3 regions of the Bacteroides helcogenes P 36-108 genome follow, and region 1 is predicted to be linked to each of the others. Evidence: riboswitches for the same ligand, from Rfam matches in the RefSeq annotation. Region 1 holds a riboswitch; each other region holds the start of a gene.
The links. A riboswitch is a leader RNA that binds a small molecule or an ion and turns the genes downstream of it on or off. The one in region 1 is predicted to bind cobalamin.
Positions count from the first base shown of each region.

Region 2: it holds a riboswitch for cobalamin, as region 1 does, so the genes downstream of both, BACHE_RS11020 (TonB-dependent receptor plug domain-containing protein) here and BACHE_RS11650 (ribonucleoside-diphosphate reductase subunit alpha) in region 1, are expected to answer to the same signal.
Region 3: it holds a riboswitch for cobalamin, as region 1 does, so the genes downstream of both, BACHE_RS08745 (TonB-dependent receptor plug domain-containing protein) here and BACHE_RS11650 (ribonucleoside-diphosphate reductase subunit alpha) in region 1, are expected to answer to the same signal.

Region 1 is NC_014933.1:2,859,264-2,861,539, reverse strand. Features, by position in the region: gene BACHE_RS11650 (ribonucleoside-diphosphate reductase subunit alpha) at 1-1,283, opposite strand, end outside; cobalamin riboswitch at 1,351-1,565, opposite strand; gene BACHE_RS11645 (carbon-nitrogen hydrolase family protein) at 1,732-2,276, shown strand, end outside.
Region 2 is NC_014933.1:2,718,383-2,720,658, forward strand. Features, by position in the region: gene BACHE_RS11020 (TonB-dependent receptor plug domain-containing protein) at 1-1,520, opposite strand, end outside; cobalamin riboswitch at 1,583-1,784, opposite strand; cobalamin riboswitch at 1,916-2,123, shown strand.
Region 3 is NC_014933.1:2,194,435-2,196,710, forward strand. Features, by position in the region: gene BACHE_RS16645 (hypothetical protein) at 1-277, shown strand, start outside; partial or broken gene BACHE_RS18065 (sensor histidine kinase) at 250-939, shown strand; cobalamin riboswitch at 982-1,184, shown strand; gene BACHE_RS08745 (TonB-dependent receptor plug domain-containing protein) at 1,249-2,276, shown strand, end outside.

The sequences.
Region 1 (2,276 bases):
GGATAACATACGGCGGGAAAGATATCATGAGCTTTCATTCGGTCATCTCCGTTGTTGGTTCGTAGTTGAAGGAATTCCGGCAAGTCTTTATGCCATACATCCAGATAGACAGCAACAGCTCCTTGACGCATGCCCAATTGATCAACAGCTACGGCTGTGTCATTAACAAGTTTCATCCAACGAATTACTCCGCCTGCCACACCTTTAAATCCCCGTATATTGCCTCCGGAAGCACGCACTTTACCAAAATACAGTCCCATTCCACCTCCGAATTTGCTGACCATAGCAAAATTGTCTATACTGCGATAGATGCCTTCTAAACTATCGGGAACAGTATCAATAAAACAGCTTGATAGTTGGTGATAGGGCTTACGGGCATTGGCCATAGTAGGTGTTGCCATCGTTGCCTCCAAACAGCTTAACAGATCATAGATTTTTTTTACCCATGACATTCGGTTTTTGTTTTCAGGCATGGCAAGATGGAGAGCTATTCCCAAATACATTTCTTGTACAGATTCAATCAGTTGATGTGAACGGGTACGAATCAGGTAACGTTTGGCGAGTAAATCCAACCCGGAATAATTAAGTAATTTGTCTCGTTCACTACATAAAAATCCCTCGGCTTCTTCAATTTCCTGAGGAGAATAAGCAGCTAATATATAGTCTCCATACAATCCTTCATTTGTCAGAAAGCACAACTTTTCATAAAAAGAATGTATTCCGGCAACTCCTTCTTGCTCTTTCAATTCCTTGCTTAATTGGAAGTTAAGTATCCGTGCGGCAATAAACTCCCAATCAGGAGCTTCCTGAGTAGTCAATTCTATGGCTGCCTTGACGAGTGCGGTTAACCGTTCTTTTGATGCCATTTCTGGTTTGTAGAAGCTGGAAAATTTTTCTGCAAGCATAATCAGACTGTATTCATTGCAAGTAAAATCCTGTTGAATACTTTTCAGTATATCCATTAATGTAGTGTCGCCAACTTCATTTACTATATTGTTGAGGGCTTTTCTTCGTTCTGTCCGTTGCCAGCGGTAAAGGATGTAGTTTTTGGCTTCTGTATAAAAGCCATGTTCCATCAAGCATCGTTCTACTTCATCCTGAATCCGTTCGACATTTCGGTTTTCCATATTGCCGTCAACGAAATTCTCTACTTCTCTTACCAGAATATATATAGTTTCATCAGTTACTTTCTGTCCGGTGCTGATAAAACTTTTCCGTATTGCAGTGGCAATCTTTTCCTTGTCATAGGGTTCTCTTGTCCCATTTCTCTTGGTTATTTCCATGAGATAGTCTTTTTTATTGTGATTTTTAATGTTTCTTTCGCACTGTATCCCTAATCCCACGAGTGGAAACAGCCTTTAATGAGTGGCAGGTCTTCTGACTTACTCCTTATTTCCGATGCCTTCCCGTTTCCCTCTTTTTAACTTGCAAGACTCAGTGGCAGTAGTTATATCAGAAACATTGATGGAGTTTCACAGCAGCGGGACTGTTCGGGATTTGCACCCGATTCCCTTTTAATCCGAATGACCGATCGGCCTTCCGAAACCAATTCGGGAGCAAAGATAAAAAATAAATGTAACCGTTACAGTATTGATGTTATTAAAATAGCAAAACTTTCTACTGAAAATACAATGATTGTGTTTGGGAAGCCGAGAATATCTTCTTTCAAGAGAATAATGTATGGTTATAAAACGTACCTTTGCAGCATTTTTAACAAGATAGCAGTATTTTATGGAAACACCTAAAATCAATAAAGTACAGATACGTAATCTGATGATTAAGGACTACGAGCAATTGGCACAATCATTCACACGTGTATATTCGGATGGAAGTGATGTATTCTGGACTCACAAGCAGATAGAAAAACTGATTCGTATTTTCCCTGAAGGACAAATTGTGACGGTGGTGGATGAGAAGATCGTGGGCTGTGCTCTTAGTATTATTGTAAATTATGATGATGTAAAAAATGATCATACCTATGCACAAGTGAATACCCACAATCCTGAAGGGAACATCCTTTATGGCATCGAAGTGTTTATTCATCCCCAATATCGCGGCTTGCGTCTGGCACGTCGCATGTACGAATATCGAAAAGAGCTGTGTGAACAATTGAATCTCAAAGCAATAATGTTCGGAGGGCGCATACCCAATTACTATAAATATGCCGACCAACTCCGTCCCAAGGAATATATAGACAAGGTCCGTCAAAAAGAAATTTATGATCCGGTACTGACTTTTCAGCTTTCCAATGACTTCCATGTCCGTAAGGTAATGCG
Region 2 (2,276 bases), 140 kb from region 1:
ATCATATTATCAAGCCAATTACAGTAACCTGTGATGTTGACATTAAAATGTTTATCGTTATATTCCGCACCACCGGAAATGTAACGGCTGTTTTGTGGCTTCAGATCTTTGTTTCCCAAATTCAGTATGACGAGGGACATCTGGCGAATATAACGATAGTGCAGTTCTTTTAAGGTGGGTGTTTTAAAACCTTCTGAATAGGTTGCACGCAGATTAAATTGTCCCAGTTTGTAGAGGGCGGAGATCTTGGGAGTCAGTCGTGTGCCGAAATTTTGGCTCACGGTTAGCCGTACGCCTGCAGTTATGTTCAGTTGATTGATTGGCGACCATTCATCTTGGGCATAGAATGAGGTAGTGCAGTCAGATACATCTTCTTCGTCTAATCTGCGTGGAGCGTCCAGCCAGTTTATTTCTGTATCGGTTCCTACGCTTAGGCGGTTGAAGTGGGGCAGATTGAACACTCCCTTCAATTGGATGAGCAGTCGCTTCTGATTACTTTGCAGCCCTTCATCACCGGGATAATATGGAAAACTGATTTCCTTGCCGTTTTCATCATATACTTTGTCCCAAGTATCTTGGGTGTAGGCATAATAATAAGCATGGCTGTCATAATGGAGATCCATTGTGACATTGTTGCTGTTTTTCAGTTTCAGTTTTCCGCCTGTCGAGGTGGAAACATTACGATAGAGGAAATCATAGGTTTTGTATTCGGGATGTCCACAAGGGCGATAGATACGTTTGCGATAGAAGCTTCCGTCTGCATAAATATAAAGTTTCTTGGTGGCTTGATAGTCGAAATGTTGTGACACTTCCCAATCTGTATATCGGTTTACGGTTTTGTTATTTGAATTTGTCACTGGTTTTTCAAAACGATTTGGATTTTCATAGGTAGTGTTCTGCCATCCGTCAGAATGCTTCAGTTGGAAACCTGTGCCTGAAGTCCATTTTCCGGATTTGAATTGCAGAGTGTTGGATTGGCGCACTTCACCGTAAGAACCGCTGCGGGTAGTGTTTTCTATCAACAGACTCTCTTGGTGTTTTTTGATGATAATGTTCACCACACCGGCTATGGCATCACTCCCATAGAGGGCTGATGAAGCTCCTTTCACGATTTCAATACGTTCTATGCGGTTTGGATCTATCAGTCCCAGATTATTTTGTCCACCTATGTCACCATGTATTTTTTTGCCGTTTATGAGCAGTAGCACATATCCGTTTCCTAATCCACCAAGTTGCATATTAGAGCCCATTTCACTTTGGTTGAAGTCGAATGCCGGACATAATCCGGTCAAAATATCTTCCAGAGAAGCGCCACCGTAGTTATCCAGCATTTTGCGATTAATAACTTCTGTCTGTACAGGGACATCTTTTAAATAATGTTCTGTACCGGTTCCGGTTACTACTACTTCCTGTAGCATGAGCGACAATTCTTTTTCGCTCTTATTCTCAATGATGCTTTGTGCCATAATGGGCTGCACAGCACATAGCAGCATTGTCCCAAGCCAATACTTGTGTTTCATCGTTTACCGATTTTCTTTGATAAATAATACGGTACGTCGCTTCTTGTCCTGAAAGCTACGTGCTTTGGTTATGGAAGTTGGTAGGTATTCTGGCTTTCCTCTGTCCGCACAGCCTTCCCATAAGGTTTCAGTTACAGTGGCTTTGTAGTTACAGACATTTATCTGAGAGGATTACAGCTGCAGGTACAGCTCCGGTTTTACACCGGATTCCCTTGCATCGGTAGGCAGGTATGCTTTCCGATTGCCAATTCCAGAAACAAAGATAACGACTTTTATACATTTTTCAATATTTACTCGGACTTAATTTTGTTTTTCTATGTCTTTTCATAAAATTGTCCGTATCTGAGTGAAGGAAAAATAAACAGCTATTTTTTTGTATTGCATGTTGTTTCCATTATCTTTGCCCCCGAATTGGTTCCGAATGAATGATTCTGTCATTCGGATTAAAAGGGAATCGGGTGCAAATCCCGGACAGTCCCGCTGCTGTGAAACTCTGCTAAAATCTTGGAAAAAACCTTTGCCACTGATAGTTTATTGTGTAATATCGGGAAGGCTTCAAGATTAGGAGTCAGTCAGAAGACCTGCCATTCATTAAAGGCTGCCTTTACTCGTGGGATTAGGAAGACAGTACGAAAGAATAAGTTAACATTAAAATCTAAGAGAGATGCCTATGCAAAAGGTATGTCCGGGTTGTGGTGCAGCAAATTGAATGTATGCACGATGATATATTGTTCTGTCAGCAATGACAGAATATAC
Region 3 (2,276 bases), 660 kb from region 1:
GCGGATTCCGCCATTAAAGTATGGCAGTGTGAATAAATCCTTTGACCGTTTGTCCGCAGGAGAAGAAGAAAATTTTTCAGAGGAATGGGAGTTACTCTCTATTTTGGAAGATGGCAGCCAAGAAGCACAATATGTGATGGTCAATGGAATGCCACTACGGAACAATTCGGGAAAGATTACGGCTTACTCCGGGCTGCTGCGTGACATCCAGACCTTATTCTCACGCAGCATCGGTTGGAGCATGAGACAGAACGAGCTTTACAGTCAGACAAAATGAAATCTGTGTTTTTGGCTAATATGAGCCATGAAATCCGTACTCCGCTTAATGCTATTGTCGGTTTTTCCGGTTTATTTCAAACTACGGAGGATCTGCAGGAAATATAGATTATCAATACGAACAATGAGTTGCTATTGAATCTGATTAATGATATTCTTGACCTTTCGCGCATAGAGTCGGGAGCGATGTCATTTCATCGCGAATATTTTGATATGGCCGGTTATTTCGATTATTTAGGAGTATCATTGCAGCAACGTTTGTAGAGCCCGGAAGTGCGGTTCATCATACAAAATCCATACAGCAGTTGCTGGATTTATCTTGACTGGTCACGCATAGCACAGATTCTTACCAATTTTGTGACCAATTCCATTAAGCACACGCAAAAGGGGTATATCAAAATGGAATATATATGGGATGGAGACGGCATTCGCATTTATGTGAAAGATGCCGGGGCAGGTATTCCTACTGACAAACAGTATCTCGTTTTCTGGCGTTTTGAGAAGCTGAATCCGTTTGTGCAGGGCACGGGACTTGGACTTTCCATCTGTAAGACCATCATTGAGGTTTGTGATGGAAGGATAAATTTCACCTCAGAGGAAGGACATGGCTCCTGCTTTTGGGCATGGATCCCCACAAAGGCTGCAATTGTATTCAAAAAATAATGGAGATCAGAGCTTAAGATATTTTTGTTTTAGATATTATTCCTATATTTGCCAGTGTTTTGTTCCGTGTTCTCCATTCGGGGAAAGGATGAAAAGGGAATCGGGTGCAAGTCCCGGACAGTCCCGCTGCTGTGAACTCATATTGAAGGATTTGCCAACTACCTGTGCCACTGCCGATATTTATACGGTGGGAAGGCGGAAAGTCCGGAGTAAGTCAGAAGACCTGCAAAACACAGTCAAAAAATTGTCCGTTCGAGGAAAGCGGGCAGTGTGTAAGATAGTTTAAAATAGTCACAGGTATTTTGTGGTATGAAATATAGAATATTGAATACTTGCATATTCTTATGTAGTATGAATATCTTTTGTCTTACTGCTCAAGATGCTGTTCCGGATACAGTTACGAATAGAGTACATTCTATTGATGAAGTAATTGTGCGTGCCCCAAAAATAATTTCCAATATGACAACTGCTGCTCCAATCCAGATTATGAGAAGGGAACAGATGGAGAGAATAGGTGTACAAGGAGTTGCAGAAGCAGTGAAGCACTTTACGGGAGTCAGCGTAAAAGATTATGGAGGGATTGGCGGCTTAAAAACTATTTCTGTGCGTAGTCTTGGTGCACAGCATACGGGAGTGAATTATGACGGTGTGGCAATAAGCGATTGTCAGTCCGGTCAAGTTGATATATCCCGTTTCTCTTTGGACAATGTTTCTTTGCTCTATTTGACGATCGGTCAATCTGATGATATATATCAATCTGCCAAAACGTTTGCTTCTGCAGGTACTTTGAATATTGAGACACTCCGTCCCGGACTATCCGAAAAATCACGTCAACTGACGACTAATTTAAAAGCGGGTTCCTTTGGATTGGTCAATCCTTCTTTGCTTTATGCGCAGCGTCTAAACGGAAAGCTCAGTCTGTCTGCATACGTTGATTATCTGAGAGCCGATGGAAATTATCCTTTTAAATTATGGAACGGCACGGCTTTGATTAATGAAAAACGCAACAATAGCGATATAAGTTCTTGGCGTGCAGAACTAAACTCTTATCTGAGTTTAAATGCTAAGCAGGATCTGAGCGTGAAACTTTATTTGTTTGATTCGGAACGAGGGCTTCCCGGTGGTGTGGTTTATGACAATATTTATGCTGCGGAACGGTTATATGATCGTAATTATTTTGCGCAAGCAGCCTATGAAAACCGTTTCTCTGATCATTGGAAGCTGAAAGTGGGTGGGAAGTTTAATTATACTTGGAACAAAGACTACAATAATGAAGCGTCCGGTATTACAGATGACCGTTTTCGCCAGACGGAAACATATCTGACTGCAACCTTATG